3 regions of the Exiguobacterium sp. s34 genome follow, and region 1 is predicted to be linked to each of the others. Evidence: predicted binding sites of a transcription regulator. Region 1 holds the regulator's gene; each other region holds the start of a gene.
The links. Region 1 encodes LexA, which represses DNA repair genes until DNA is damaged. Its sites were predicted from a motif close to CGAACATATGTTCG; they were not measured.
Positions count from the first base shown of each region.

Region 2: KNO87_RS12355 (Y-family DNA polymerase) is a predicted target of LexA. The motif match lies at 2,532-2,545, and genes of this name have one in related genera.
Region 3: uvrB (excinuclease ABC subunit UvrB) is a predicted target of LexA. The motif match lies at 2,338-2,351, and genes of this name have one in related genera.

Region 1 is NZ_JACSKE010000003.1:151,942-157,371, forward strand. It holds gene glnA (type I glutamate--ammonia ligase) at 30-1,370, shown strand; gene KNO87_RS07720 (metal-binding protein) at 1,510-1,950, opposite strand; gene lexA (transcriptional repressor LexA) at 1,950-2,570, opposite strand; gene KNO87_RS07730 (hypothetical protein) at 2,774-3,010, shown strand; gene KNO87_RS07735 (YneB family resolvase-like protein) at 3,082-3,726, shown strand; gene KNO87_RS07740 (DUF896 domain-containing protein) at 3,787-4,020, shown strand; gene tkt (transketolase) at 4,220-5,430, shown strand, end outside.
Region 2 is NZ_JACSKE010000005.1:250,578-256,007, reverse strand. It holds gene KNO87_RS12365 (SulP family inorganic anion transporter) at 1-895, shown strand, start outside; gene KNO87_RS12360 (YolD-like family protein) at 892-1,221, opposite strand; gene KNO87_RS12355 (Y-family DNA polymerase) at 1,218-2,513, opposite strand; gene secA2 (accessory Sec system translocase SecA2) at 2,766-5,132, shown strand; gene KNO87_RS12345 (SLAP domain-containing protein) at 5,132-5,430, shown strand, end outside.
Region 3 is NZ_JACSKE010000001.1:37,371-42,800, reverse strand. It holds gene glpK (glycerol kinase GlpK) at 1-1,216, opposite strand, end outside; gene KNO87_RS00205 (MIP/aquaporin family protein) at 1,245-1,952, opposite strand; gene uvrB (excinuclease ABC subunit UvrB) at 2,404-4,374, shown strand; gene uvrA (excinuclease ABC subunit UvrA) at 4,375-5,430, shown strand, end outside.

The DNA.
Region 1 (5,430 bases):
TTACACAATGTGAGAGGGGACATTTTACCATGGCCAGAAAAACGTTCACAAAAGAAGACATTAAACGCATCGCACAAGAGGAAGACGTACGCTTTATTCGTCTTCAATTCACGGACATCCTCGGAACAATCAAAAACGTCGAGGTGCCGATCAGCCAATTGGACAAAGCACTTGATAACAAGATGATGTTTGACGGATCGTCAATCGAAGGATTCGTCCGCATCGAGGAATCAGACATGTACTTATATCCAGACCTCAACACATGGGTTGTCTTCCCGTGGACAGATGGCAGCGGAAAAGTCGCTCGCTTAATTTGTGATATTTATAATCCAGACGGTACACCGTTCAGCGGTGACCCACGCGGTACACTCAAACGTAACCTTGAGAAAATGCAAAAACTCGGTTTCTCAGCGTTCAACGTTGGACCAGAGCCAGAGTTCTTCTTGTTCAAGAAAGACGCATCAGGCCGTCCGACACTTGAGCTCAACGACCAAGGTGGATACTTCGACTTGGCACCAGTTGACCTCGGTGAGAACTGCCGTAAAGAAATCGTGATCGAACTTGAAAACATGGGCTTTGAAATCGAAGCATCACACCACGAAGTTGCACCAGGACAACATGAAATCGACTTCAAATACGCGGATGCTGTCACAACGGCAGATAACATCCAAACGTTCAAGCTCGTCGTTAAGACGATTGCTGCGAAGTATGGTCTTCACGCGACATTCATGCCGAAGCCACTCTTTGGTGTAAACGGTTCAGGAATGCACGCGAACATGTCACTCTTCAAAGGCGACACGAACGTCTTCTACGATCCAAATGGCGACATGGAACTTTCAGACACAGCTCGCGCATTCACAGCTGGTATTTTGGAGCACGCTCGTGCGTTCACGGCAGTATGTAACCCGACTGTGAACTCTTACAAGCGTCTCGTACCAGGCTACGAAGCACCTTGCTACGTTGCATGGAGCGCACGTAACCGTTCACCGCTCGTACGTGTTCCAGCAGCACGTGGTCTCTCGACTCGTATCGAAGTACGTTCGGTTGACCCAGCGGCTAACCCGTACCTTGCACTTGCTGCCCTCTTGGCTTCAGGTCTTGACGGAATCGAAAAAGATTTGAACGCACCAAAACCAATCGACAGCAACATCTACGTGATGGACAAGCCAGAGCGTGTAGCGAACGGAATCGACGATCTCCCAGCAACACTCTTTGATGCACTCGAAGTCCTTCGTGCGGATAAAGTCGTGATGGATTCACTCGGTGAGCACATCGGCGAACATTTCCTCGAATTGAAAGAAATCGAGTGGGATATGTTCCGTATGCAAGTAACGGAGTGGGAGCGCGATCAGTACATGACGCTCTACTAATAATAGAAGTATGCAAAAGAGCAATGGATGTCCTTCTTCAGAAGGATCGTTCATTGCTCTTTTTGTTGTGCTTCAGATGAAGCAGATATATATAAAGGACCACCTTCCGTGATCAGTCGGAAGGTGGTCCTTTCGTCGGTCAAAATGCTTTTTTTATAAATGTCGATGTATAGTCGAGTGCCGTATGCAATGTCGTCGCGAATACGAGTCCTAGAAAGAACGGCATGCCGTGAACGTCCACCCATGACCGAATCTCCGCCTCATATGCCGTAAAAGGTAATAGCAGGATGAGCGGAAAGCCGATGTATGCAATCCTAATCACATCACTCAGACCAGGTAAATGCGAGAAGAGCGAGCGGTGCGGCATGAGCTTCACATAAGGTAGCCATATCAATTTAAGTGGACCCCATCGATAATAGGCATCTGATTTTAAATCGAGGTCCGGGGAGAGCCAGAGTGTGCCGATAATCGCACCGATGATCAATGCGAACGGAACATCGATTTCAAGAAAAGGCGTGGCAACCGCAAGTGCTCCGGTTGCCACGAGATTCGTTCGAGTATGTGTCTTGCCACTAGCCATTAGTGAATCGTCCGGTATACACCGATAACCTTCCCTAAAATCGAAACATTGTCAAAATACATCGCTTCTAACTCATCATTTTCCGGTTGGAGACGAACTTTTGAAGCTTCTTTATAGATTCGTTTCACCGTCGCCTCACCCTCATCGGTCATGGCGACGACAATCTCTCCATTGTCGGCCGTGCTCTGCTGGCGGACGAGCACGCGGTCTCCGTCCAAAATCCCAGCGTTAATCATCGAATCCCCAGAAACCGACAACATGTATACATTATCTGAACCAACGATATGTGCCGGGAGCGGGAAGTGTTCTTCCACGTTCTCGATGGCGGTAATCGGTGTCCCGGCGGTAACTTTCCCGATAACCGGTACGTACATGACGGACTCTTGTTCTTCCATTGTCGGCATATCTTCAGTCAAAATCTCAATCGCGCGAGGCTTCGTCTTGTCTCGACGAATCAACCCGCGTTTTTCTAGACGATCTAGGTGACCGTGTACGGTCGAACTAGAAGCAAGGCCGACGGCTTCTCCAATTTCACGAACAGAAGGTGGATATCCCTTTGCTCGAACTTCATCTTTGATGAAATCAAGAATCTGTTGTTGTCGCGCTGACATTTTTTTCATTATGTTCACCTCGATGTAATCGAATAACCTGCAAACGCATCCTATTCTTTATGTGTCTAGTGTAACACAAGAACACATGAGCGTACAAACATTCGTTCGTTATTTTCTGTTGACCGAACACGGGTTCTTGTTTTATGATGAGAACAGATAAACGAACAAACGTTCTAACGAACATATATTCTTATACAGGAGGCAATGCAATTATGAAAGATACACTCAACGGAATCATTTTAGTCGGAATGCTCTTGGTCGGGATGTTCGCTTTTTATTTGGCAGGAGAGATGCGGGGGGAACCGGCAGCGGTTGAACCAGTCGTCACATCGGAACGCACGATTGAAGAAGAGGTCGCGTATGTCCAGGCAGAATCACTCGAAGCACAGATCATGGCGGAGCGAGAAGAGCATAACGAACGTAAAACAAAATGGTATGCCGCTGAGTGATCGTTCATCATTGCGTACCGTTCTCGAACTGTGTATCGTAAGGAATGAATGCGATGAAAGGGAGTGATGCGATGCGAGTCGTCGTCTATTGTCGGGTATCGACGAACAAGTCCACCCAAGAGACATCACTCAGTCGGCAAGTCGATGAATTACAGCAATTGGCTTCGCAACTAGGGGCAGAAGTCATAGATATCATCACGGAACAAGAAAGTGGGTACGAGGTGAATCGAAAGGGTTTGCTTGATTTACTTGACCACGTGTCGACGTCTGATTTGGACGCCGTGCTTGTCACGGACGACAGTCGCTTGGGGCGAGGAAATGCCAAGATTGCCATCTTGCACACATTAATGAAACACGACGTTCGGTTGTTGACGATGCAATCGACATCGGACTACGTCGTTTCCGATGCCGAGAAGATGGTGTTGGAGATTGTCAGTGTCGTTGAAGAATATCAGCGGAAAATTCACAACGCTAAAATTTCTCGTGGGATGCGTCGTGCCGTCGCCAACGGATTCAATCCGCAACGGAACATTCAGAACAACGATCAAGGTGGGCGACATCGAATCGAAGTACCAATTGAAGAGATCATTCAACTGCGCGAACGTGGGTTGACGTTTGCCGAGATTGCGGCAACGCTCCGTGGATTCGGGTATGAAGTGTCGAAAGCGACCGTGAATCGACGGTATCTCGAGCACCAGTCAGTTGCTGAAACTTGATTCTTCCTCTCTGATTTTGTAAAGTATAAGAACAAATTCACTAGAGAGGGGGCGAGTCAGATGTTAGCACCAGGACAATTGGAGCGAATCAATTTCCTCGCCAACAAAGCGAAGACAGAAGGACTGTCTCAAGATGAAATGAACGAGCAACAAAACCTACGCCAAGAATATTTGAAGGCGTTCCGTCAATCGTTCAAGTCGCAAATGATGGGCATGAAAGTCGTGGATCCAGATGGCAACGACGTCACGCCTGAGAAATTGAAAGAAGATCAAAAACGCTATCGTGGCGAGTGATGCTGAATGCACATCCTATTTCGTATAGGATGTGCATTTTTGTTATACACGAACGCTCATCAGACGAACGGATTTCGGTTCATTTCATGCAATTGAAGGAAACGATTTCAATGAATGTGTTATACTAATTAATTAGTTGTGACACACGAATGAGTGTGATAAAATATGACGGGTAGAAAACCTTCTTAACACAGAGAGGATGAAATTAGTGGAAACAACTACTAAAGAATTATTAGCGATTAACTCGATCCGGACGCTCTCAATTGATGCGGTCCAAAAAGCGAACTCTGGTCACCCAGGGATGCCGATGGGTGCTGCACCTATGGCGTTTACACTTTGGACAGACAAAATGCGTCATAACCCGAAAAACCCGAACTGGTTCAACCGTGACCGTTTCGTACTTTCGGCAGGCCACGGATCGATGCTCTTGTATTCGCTCCTTCACTTGTCTGGATATGATTTGTCGATGGACGACCTTAAATCATTCCGTCAAATGGACTCGAAGACTCCTGGTCACCCAGAGTACCGTCATACGGCTGGTGTAGATGCGACGACGGGACCGCTTGGACAAGGGATTGCGATGGCTGTCGGGATGGCCATGGCAGAGAAGCATTTAGAAGCGACTTACAACCGCGACGAGTTCAACGTCGTTGACCACTACACGTTCGGGATTTGCGGAGATGGAGATTTGATGGAAGGTGTTTCAGCGGAAGCAGCATCACTCGCTGGTCACTTGAAGCTCGGTAAACTTGTCGTGCTTTACGATTCAAATGATATCTCGCTCGATGGCGATCTTCACAAGTCGTTCTCTGAAAGCGTAGAAGACCGTTTCAACGCATACGGATGGCAAGTCATTCGTGTTGAAGACGGAACAGATATCGATTCAATCGCAAAAGCAATCGACGCAGCGAAAGCTGAGACGTCAAAACCAACATTGATTGAAGTGAAAACGGTCATCGGATTCGGTTCACCGAACAAGTCAGGGAAATCAGCCTCACACGGTGCACCACTCGGAGACGCTGAAATCGAATTGACGAAACAGTTCTATAAATGGGAAGGCGAATCGTTCTACGTGCCGAACGAAGTATACGACTTGTTCAACGAGAAAGTTGTCGAGCCTGGCGCAAAATACGAGTCAGACTGGAACGAACTCGTAGAAGCATATAAATCGGCACACCCAGAACTCGGTGCACAGTTCGAGCGTGCGATGAACAACGAACTTCCTGAAGGTTGGGACAGTGAGTTGCCGACATTCGAAATCGGTTCGAAAAAAGCAACACGTCAAACGAGCGGTGAAGTGTTGAACGCAATCGCAAAAGCAGTACCGACACTCTTCGGTGGATCGGCTGACCTTGCCGGTTCAAACAACTCGATGATTAAGGGTGCAGTGGACTTCGATGAAGATCCAGC
Region 2 (5,430 bases), on a different contig from region 1:
ACTGCCAACAGTCAACTGGCTCGCAATCGACCTAGACCTAGTCACGACGCTCCTTCCATCCGCGTTCGCCATCGCCTTCCTCGGTGCGCTCGAGTCACTTCTTTCAGGAACGGTCGCCGACGGGATGGCAGGGACGAAGATGAAGCCGGACAAGGAACTGTTCGGACAGGGTCTTGCGAACGTGATCACGCCGTTCTTCGGTGGAATCCCGTCGACGGGTGCCATCGCTCGGACGGCGACGAACATCCAGGCGGGTGCGGTCAGCCGACGTGCCGGTGTCATTCATGGAATCACGGTCCTCGTTGCGGTGCTCGTCCTCGCGCCGTTCGCGAGTTACGTGCCCCTCGCCGCACTCGCCCCAATCTTGATGCGTGTCGCTTGGAACATGTCCGAGCGTCATCACGTGATGGCGATGTTACGTCATCGCTCATCTGAGTCGCTCGTCTTACTCGTCACGTTACTATTGACGGTATTCGTCGACTTGGTCGTCGCCGTCGAGGTCGGAGTCATCTGTGCGCTCGCGCTCTTCGCGAAGCGGATGGCAGACACGATTGACGTACGTGAACGGACGGAACGCTACGTCACAAGAGACGGGCAAATCGTCTTCAGTGTCGAAGGTCCCCTCTTTTTCGGTGCGGTCGAGCTGTTCGAGCACGTCCTCCATCACATCCATCGGGAGCCGAACGTGTTCATTTTCAACTTCCACCGCTGCCCGGTCATCGATGTGACCGCGGTCGAAGAACTGCGTCGTGTCGTCACTGAACTGAAAGCGGCCGACCGGCACGTCATCTTCGCGCACCTGTCGTCATCGGTCCGTGCGACGCTTGCTCACTATGGGCTGCTAGACGGAATCGAGACGTTCGAGACGACCCAGGAAGCGATCGAGGCGTCTTAACGAACGGACAAGATGTCACCGAACGGGACGCGGCGCACTTCGCCGTCGAACAGTTCGACTTCTCGTTCTGCGTAATAAATGGCATGGACGTAACCGCGCATGCTTGTCGTCAAACCATCTACGAACAGTGTCAATTCGACCTGGTCACCTTCACGGATGGCCCGTTCGAGCTCGGTCTGCCACAGATAGAGGAGTTGTTCGTCCAAATCGGGTAGCTCGATCTTTTGGATTTGGGCATAATAACGTTTCAGTAGGGCGACGTGCTCGGGCATGAGAAATGGGATCCATTTCAATTCACCCCGATCACGATAGCGGGTCTTGCTCATGAGGAATCGCCTCCTTGTTTATGTCCGCCGATTAAACGTTGGCGCGTCCGGAGCGGACTGTCTTTTAGTAGGCTCGATGCCGGTCGGATCGTGCCGCGACCGAACCGGACGTTCAAGCCGTCAATCAAATCGAGAAAGTCGAGCCGCTTCGCCTTCGCCCATTCGTCTTCAAAAAAAGATAACTGGACGTGGTCGCTCCGCGGTTCGAGCTTTCCGAGGGCGACCGAGACGTAACGGACGGCCTCTGTCTCTTCCCAGCCGTCTAAAAATAGCTGCAACAAGATTGGGAGAAACTCTTGCTCGTCCGCTGTGAAGCGGGGGAGCTTCTTTTGTTTACTGAAACCACCCCGGTCACTCGTCCGCGTATAGCGCACCCCGAGATGAATCGTCCCTCCGACGAGTCCCGCTTGCCGGGTCCGCATCCCGACTTCGACCGCGATCGCCTGTAAGACGAGCCGGATTGAGGAATACGTCGCGTAATCTTTCATGAGGGTGATGCCGTGACCGATCGACTTCGGTCGCGTCCGTTTCGCCCCGAACAACGAACTCGTCGGCAAGATGGTGGGGGACTCGTCGATGCCCCAGGCGTGATGCCACAGTTCTGCCCCGATGACGCCGAATTTTTCATGCAACACGTCGAGCGGATAACGGGAGAGGTCACCGATCGTGAAGATGCCGAGCCGCTGCAGGTGGACCGCCATCTTCGTCCCGACGCCCCACATCTTTTCGATCGGGGCCGGATGAATCAGTCGCTCGACGTCGTGGAGGAGACACGTGGCGACCCCTTTCTTTTTCGCATGTAAGTCGAGGACGAGCTTGGCGAGGACGTTGTTCGGTCCGATGCCGATCGTCACGGGGATACCCGTATAGCGAAAAATCGTCGCACGCATGAGGTGGGCGACGTGCTCGTCACTTCCGAACAGCCGCTCCGTCCCGGTCATGTCGACGAGCGTCTCGTCAATCGAATAGACGCGAATCGCTTCGGGTGGGGCGAACTGATGGAGGATGTGGATGATTTGAATCGAGACGTTCAAATAATGACTCATTCGCGCCTCAGCGTACAAAACGTCCCGCCGTTCGTGCCACGGAAGGCGGTCAATCTGAAAACGACGCGACCCGGTCTTGATGCCGAGCTGCTTCATCTTCGGGGTCGCCGCAAGGACGAGTGCCCCGCTGTCCTGCAAGTTCGAGAGGACGACGAGCTTCGTGTGGTAAGGATTTTTGTTGCGCGCGGCACACTCGCAACTGGCATAGAACGAGACGCTGTCGATACAAAAGATTCGTCTGCGCATCGTCACCACTCCTTTTTACGAACAAATGTTCTGTTTTTCTCATCGTAACACGGTCTCACGCCGTCTCAAATAGTGAATTGAAAATATTTTTACAAATACTTTTTGAAAATTAACCAAAATTTATAGGTTTTTAAGAATTCAAAAACCAACTTTTAGGAAGTTTTCGTAAAAAAATCTCCGAATTCGCCCGAATTTCGTTATAATAGACGAGTATGTAACAGATGAATTGACAGAAAGATGGAGGCTATTAGTGTGATCCAATTTGTAAAACAATTAACGAATGATCAAAGCCGGCGTTTGAAAGCGTACGAACGACGGGTCGCGCGAATCAACGAGTTAGAGACAACGATGCAAGCACTCTCGGATGACGAGATGCGTACATATACGGAGACGCTCAAAGCGCGCCTCTTGGATGGAAAGACAGTCGATGACATCGCCGAAGAAGGGTTTGCCCTCGTCCGGGAAGCGTCGGTCCGCGTGCTCGGCATGCGCCATTACGACGTCCAGCTCATCGGCGGGTTCGCCCTTCTCGAAGGGAACATCTCGGAGATGCCGACAGGGGAAGGGAAGACGCTCGTCGCCGCTTTACCGAGTTATGTCAAGGCACTCGAAGGAAAAGGGGTCCACGTCATCACCGTGAACGATTACTTGGCGAGACGTGACGCCGAACAGATTGGCAAGATCCATGACTTCCTCGGGTTGACGGTAGGGTTGAACGTGCCAGATATTGAGCCAGACGAGAAGCGCGCCGCTTATCAGGCAGACATCACGTACGGGGTCGGGACCGAGTTCGGGTTTGACTATTTACGTGACCACCTCGTCGGGAAACCGGAAGAGCGCGTCCAGCGCCCGTTCCATTTCGCCCTCGTTGACGAAGTGGACAGCATCTTGATCGATGAGGCGAAAACGCCGCTCATCATCGCACAAAAGGACCGTTCACATATCCGCTTGAAACAACTCTCGCAACAAGTCATCTCGAGCTTTGAGGATACGGACTATGAAGTCGATTTGGAATCGAAAGCGGCCTCGTTCACAGAAGCCGGGATCACTAAAATCGAAGAGTTGTTCGCCATCGACAACTTGTTCAGCGCGTCGCACCAGGTGCTCTATCACTATCTCGTCCAGGCGCTCCGTGCGAACGTATTGTTCGAGCTCGACGTCGACTATATCGTCCGTGACGACAAGATTGAACTGATCGACTTGTTCACGGGACGCATCATGGAAGGACGTAGCCTCTCGGAAGGATTGCATCAGGCGCTTGAGGCGAAAGAAGGTGTCACGATCACCGAGGAGAACAAGACGACGGCGGAAATCACGATTCAGCACTACTTCCGCATGTATCCGCTCGTCGGCGGGATGACGGGGACGGCACAGACGTCACGTCAAGAGTTCTTGAAGACGTATAACATGGACGTCGTGCAAGTGCCGACGAACCGTGAACGGAAACGGATCGACCATCCGGACCGCATCTTCATGACGATCGAGCAGAAGTATGCGGCCGTGACGGAAAAAGTCGACGAGTTGCATGCGATGGGACGTCCGGTCTTGATCGGGACGACATCGATCGCGCAATCTGAGGCGATCAGTAAACATTTGAAGAAGAAACGGATCAAGCATGACGTCTTGAATGCGAAGACGGTCGCACAAGAAGCCGATATCATCGCCGACGCCGGACAGTTCGGGAAAGTGACGATTGCGACGAACATGGCAGGGCGGGGAACGGACATCATGCTCGATGCGAAGTCGAAAGCGGCAGGTGGACTATTCGTCGTTGGGACGGAGCGTCATGAGTCGCAGCGTGTCGACAACCAGCTTCGTGGACGTTCGGGACGCCAAGGTGACCCGGGGGAGACCGAGTTCTTCGTCTCGCTCGAAGATGAGATTGTGAAACGATATGCCGCACAAAAACTAGAACGCATCGAGAAGAAACTGAAGCCAAACGCGACAGGTGAGGTCTCGTCAAAAGAAGCGATCGATGTGGTGGAATACGCCCAGACGACGATTGAAGGAATCGGCGTATCGATCCGCGACTACTTGTTCAAGCTCGATGACGTCTTGAACGAACAACGGAACATCATCTATACGATTCGCGACCAGGCCGTCAATGCCGATGCGGATGCCATCACGAAAAACGTACTCAGCATGATGCGTCTCGCCCTCGAGAACAGTATCGATATGCATGTGTCAGACGAACTCGTCCCGGAAGAGTGGCCAGTCGCCGAACTAAAAGAAGATTTGCGTTATTTGACGATGCAAGAGCCGACTTGGTCGAACGACATCGCGGATACGTATGAGTTGAAAGAAGCGTTGAAGGATTGGATGGAAGAGATCATCCAAAAAACAGAAGCGCGCCTTACGCGAGAAGACGTCGTCTTATTCACGAAAGAGTCGCTCCTTCGTGCCCTCGATACGAAATGGACGGACCACTTGACGATGATGAGCGGATTGAAGGAAGGAATCGGTCTACGGAGCTATGCCCAAGAAGATCCGAGTCGTCTCTTCAGCAAAGAAGGGTTGGACATCTTCGAACAGACGTATGTCAACATCGCCCGTGACGTGACGGTAGAACTATGCCAGCTCGACCTGTACTTCGTCGAGACGGCAGAGGAGGAAGTGTAATGTTAGGATTTCGTAAGCGAAAACAAATCGAGACAGGCAAAACGGAAGAAGGGCGTCGGTTGACGCTCGTCTTCGATGATGAGATGGGGATCCCGAAAGAAGATGAGTACGTCTTCCGTTATCATGCGAAACGACTCCCTGCACTCCTCGACAACCAGCTCTCGATCGAACTGCTGAGCGCCGAGTCACTCGGTCAGGACTTGTCGATTGTTGCGTTGTTCCGCAACACGCTCCCGAGTTCGTTCGAGATCAACGAACTCCCGGTCTTGTTGCTCGACGCGAACAACATGCCGCTCGG
Region 3 (5,430 bases), on a different contig from region 1:
TCAAGTTGATACCTGAATCGTTCTCCATCGATGTGAGGACGTCACGCGTCTGATAAGCGAGTGACTCGATCGTCGCACGGACCAACTGTTCTTTCTCTGTTCCGCGTGTGAGGCCGAAGATGGCACCACGAACGTCAGAGTTCCAGTATGGTGCACCAAGACCAACGAAGGCTGGTACGACGTATACGCCTTCTGTCGATTCGATACGCGTCGCATATTGTTCTGAGTCTTTCGCTGATTTCAACATCCGTAATCCGTCACGGAGCCATTGGATTGCCGAACCGGCCACAAAGATTGAACCTTCGAGCGCATACTCAACTTTTCCGTTATAGCCCCATGCGATTGTCGTCAAAAGACCGTGATCCGATTTGACGGCTTCTTCTCCCGTATTCATGAGCATGAAGCAACCTGTACCGTACGTGTTCTTTCCTTCACCTTTTTCGAAGCATGTTTGACCGAACAAGGCAGCCTGTTGGTCACCAGCCGCGCCGGCGATTGGTACTTCGAATCCGAAGAAGTGATACGGGATCGTGTTTGCATATACTTCACTCGACGGCTTGACTTCAGGAAGCATTGATTTCGGTACCGTCAAGATTTCGAGTAACTCGTCATCCCACTTCTGTTCGTAAATGTTATACATGAGTGTACGTGATGCGTTCGAATAATCCGTTACGTGGGCTTTACCACCTGAGAGTTTCCAGATGAGCCATGTATCGATTGTTCCGAAGAGGAGTTCACCGTTTTCGGCTTTCTCACGAGCGCCTTCGACGTTATCCAAAATCCATTTCACTTTCGTACCTGAGAAGTAGGCATCGATGAGGAGACCTGTTTTGTCACGGACCATATCCGAGTGACCTGCTGCTTTTAGTTCTTCACAGATATCAGCAGTTTGACGTGATTGCCAAACGACCGCGTTGTAAACAGGGCGTCCTGTTTCTTTCTCCCAAACGACTGCTGTCTCACGTTGGTTCGTGATCCCGATTCCAGCGATTTCATTCGGATCGATATCCGCCGAACCGAACGCTTCCGCCATGACCGCGAGGACAGAACCCCAAATTTCATTGGCGTTATGCTCGACCCAGCCTGGTTTTGGGAAGTATTGTTTGAATTCGCGTTGTGCGACTGTGACAATTTTTCCATCATGATCAAAAATGATTGCCCGTGAACTTGTCGTTCCTTGGTCCAATGCTAGAATATAACGTTTTTCTTTCGCCATATGTGATTTCCTCCTTCAAAATTATGTGTTAAGGGACGAGAATGCCATATACGAGAGCGGCGATGACAGCACCGATAATCGGACCAACGACTGGAATCCATGAATAACCCCAATCAGATGAACCTTTTCCTTTAATCGGAAGAATGGCGTGTGCGATACGTGGCCCAAGGTCACGCGCTGGGTTGATCGCATATCCCGTCGTACCACCTAGTGAGAGACCGATTGAGACAATCAAGAAACCGACGATGAGCGGGTTAAGTCCATCTGCGAATGTGTTTGCCCCGAATGACAACAATGCAAAGACAAGGACGAATGTTCCGATAATCTCACCAATCAAGTTAGATGGTGTGTTGCGAATACCTGGTGCAGTAGAGAACGTTGCGAGTTTCAAACCTGGATCCTCCGTCGCATCGTAATGCGGCTTGTAGTGGACATACACCAAACATGCCCCAATGAACGCTCCGATAAACTGAGCAAGGATGTAGAGTGGGACATCGGCCCATGGGAATTCTCCTGCTGTCGCGAGACCAATCGTGACGGCAGGGTTGATGTGTGCGCCTCCGTAAATACCGGCTGCGTAGACCCCGACCATAACCGCGAGACCCCAACCCATTGTGATAACAATCCAGCCAGAGTTTTCCGCTTTGGAATGGCGGAGGACGACGCCGGCGACGACACCGTTACCGAGCAGAATCAATAGCATCGTACCGATAATTTCACTTACAAATGCTGACATGTGATACTCCCCTTTCTCCCTATGCAATTTGACTTACCACTTCATTATATGCCCAAAATGTAAGCGTTTTAAAACAGTGTTTTTCAAAAATCCTACTTTTTTCCTACAAATGTTCACATTTACACCTGTAAACTTCACATAAAGGAGCAGACAGGGAGCGAAATATTCACCAATTTGGCTTCCATTTTTAAAATCGTGGGAATTTCAACCGAATAGGAACAAGGTCCAGGATTCGACTTTTCGTGTCCTATGTCACGAAAGCGATTACGATCAATCTCTCAGATGATAATTGGCGTGAGATTGGATGTTTCTTTTGAGATGGTAACGGAAAAAGAAAAGATGATATGAAAGATAAATGGAATATATCCATCTACAAGCTAATAAGCGAATATTTGTTCGTGTCTATGATATAATTAAGGCACTTATGAAATGAGAAGGTGAGGAGTATCTTATGGAATCGATCCCGTTTGCATTACAATCTGAATTTCAACCAGGAGGTGACCAGCCTGAAGCGATTCGGCAACTTGTCGAAGGCGTGAATCGGGGAGACCGTTATCAGACGCTCCTCGGGGCGACTGGAACAGGGAAGACGTTTACTGTCTCAAACGTCATTCAAGAAGTGAAGAAACCGACACTCGTCCTTGCCCACAACAAGACGCTCGCGGGTCAACTCTATTCCGAGTTCAAAGAGTTCTTCCCGAATAACGCGGTCGAATACTTTGTCAGTTATTACGACTATTATCAGCCGGAAGCGTACGTTCCTTCGACCGATACGTTCATCGAGAAGGATGCTTCCATTAACGATGAAATCGATAAGCTGCGTCACTCGGCGACGTCGGCTCTCTTTGAGCGGGATGACGTCATCATCGTCGCATCGGTCTCTTGTATATATGGTCTCGGTAACCCAGAAGAATACCGCAGTCTCGTCCTCAGCCTTCGGGTCGGAAAAGAGATGGGGCGTGACGAGATGCTTCGTAAGCTCATCGACATTCAATATGAACGAAACGATATCGATTTCCAGCGCGGACGGTTCCGTGTCCGTGGGGACGTCGTCGAGATCTTCCCGGCTTCGCGTGACGAACACTGTATGCGAATCGAATTTTTCGGTGATGAGATCGATCGAATCCGTGAGATGGACCCGTTGACGGGAGAAATCATCGCAGACCGAGATCACGTCGCCATCTTCCCGGCATCCCACTTCGTCACACGCGATGAAAAACTTCAAAAGGCAATCGTTAATATCGAAGCGGAACTCGAAGAGCAACTCGAAAAGTTCCGTGAGGAAGGGAAGCTGCTTGAAGCGCAACGTCTCGAACAGCGAACGCATTACGATTTGGAGATGATGCGTGAAATGGGGTATTGTTCAGGCATCGAGAACTATTCGCGACACTTGAACTTAATGCCGGAAGGCTCGACCCCATATACATTGATCGATTACTTCCCAGAAGACTTCCTGCTCGTTGCCGATGAGTCGCATGTCACGCTGCCGCAAGTACGCGGGATGTATAACGGGGACCAGGCGCGGAAACAAGTGCTCGTCGACCACGGGTTCCGTCTCCCGTCAGCGAAGGACAACCGTCCGCTCAAGTTCGATGAGTTCGAGAAGAAAGTCTCACAAGCGATCTTCATCTCGGCGACACCAGGTCCGTATGAGCTCGAACATACACCGCACATGATCGAGCAGATCATTCGTCCGACGGGACTACTCGACCCGACAATCGAGATTCATCCGATCAAAGGTCAGATCGATTATTTGATGGACCAGATTCGCGAACGCATCAAGCGAGACGAGCGTGTCCTCGTGACGACGCTCACGAAGAAGATGGCAGAGGACTTGTCCGACTACTTGCGTGAAGCGGGAATCAAGGTCAACTATATGCACTCCGAGATCAAGACGCTTGAACGGATTGAAATCATCCGAGATCTTCGTCTCGGGAAATACGACGTGCTCGTCGGAATCAACTTGTTGCGGGAAGGACTCGACATTCCTGAGGTCAGTCTCGTGACGATTCTTGATGCCGATAAGGAAGGATTCCTTCGTTCCGACCGTTCGCTCATCCAAACGATTGGACGGGCGGCCCGTAATGCGAACGGTCACGTCATCCTGTTCGCGGACAAGATGACCGATTCGATGGCCAGAGCCATCGAAGAGACGGATCGTCGTCGTACGATTCAACAGGCTTATAATGAAGAACATGGCATCACGCCACAGACGATTCGTAAAGACGTTCGTGGCGTCATCCGAGCGACGGTCGAGGCCGAGGAAGAGGCGCTCGAATCGCTCAGCACGATGAAACCGGCCGAACGCGAGGCAGCGATTGCCAAATTAGAAGAAGAAATGAAGCAAGCGGCGCGCGATCTTCAGTTCGAACGAGCGGCCGAATTGCGTGACTTAATCTTGGAGTTGAAGGTAGGGAATTAAATGGCTGAAAAGAAAAATGCGATTGTCATCAAAGGGGCACGCGTCAATAACTTAAAAAATATCGATATTGATATCCCACGTGACCAGCTCGTCGTCTTGACGGGCTTGTCCGGCTCCGGGAAATCGTCGCTCGCGTTCGACACGATTTATGCGGAAGGACAGCGACGCTACGTCGAGAGTTTGTCTGCGTATGCCCGTCAGTTCCTCGGACAGATGGATAAACCGGACGTCGATACGATTGAAGGATTAAGTCCTGCCATCTCAATCGACCAGAAGACGACGAGCCGAAACCCACGTTCGACGGTCGGGACGGTGACCGAGATTTATGACTATCTCCGACTCCTGTTCGCACGTATCGGGAAACCGGTTTGTCCGAACCATGGAATCGAGATTTCGAGTCAGACCATCTCTCAGATGGTCGACCAAGTGATGGAGTTGCCGGAACGAACGCGACTTCAGATTTTGGCACCGATTGTGTCAGGTCGTAAAGGGACGCACGTCAAAGTGTTCGACTCGTTGAAAAAAGAAGGGTTCGTCCGTGTCCGTGTGAACGGAGAGACGATCGAGCTGACGGATGAAATCGAGCTCGACAAAAACAAAAAGCATTCCATCGAAGTCGTTGTCGACCGTCTCGTCGTCCGACCTGATGTCGAAGGACGCCTCGCCGACTCTCTCGAGACGGCATTACGTCTCGCCGACGGACGTGTCATCATCGACAAGATGGACGGTACTGAGCTTCTCTTCAGCGAACACCATGCCTGCCCGATTTGTGGATTCTCGATCGGAGAGCTCGAGCCACGCATGTTCTCCTTCAACTCACCGTTCGGGGCTTGCCCGACATGTGACGGACTCGGGACGAAATTAGATGTCGACCCAGAACTCGTCATTCCAGACCCGTCGAAAACCTTAAAAGAAGGGGCAATCGCTGCGTGGCAGCCGACGAGTTCCCAATACTATCCGCAACTGTTGGCGGCGATGTGTCAGCATTTCAACATCGACATGGACGTGCCGTTCGAGCGCCTGTCGAAGCGTGACCAAGAGCTCGTCTTGAACGGT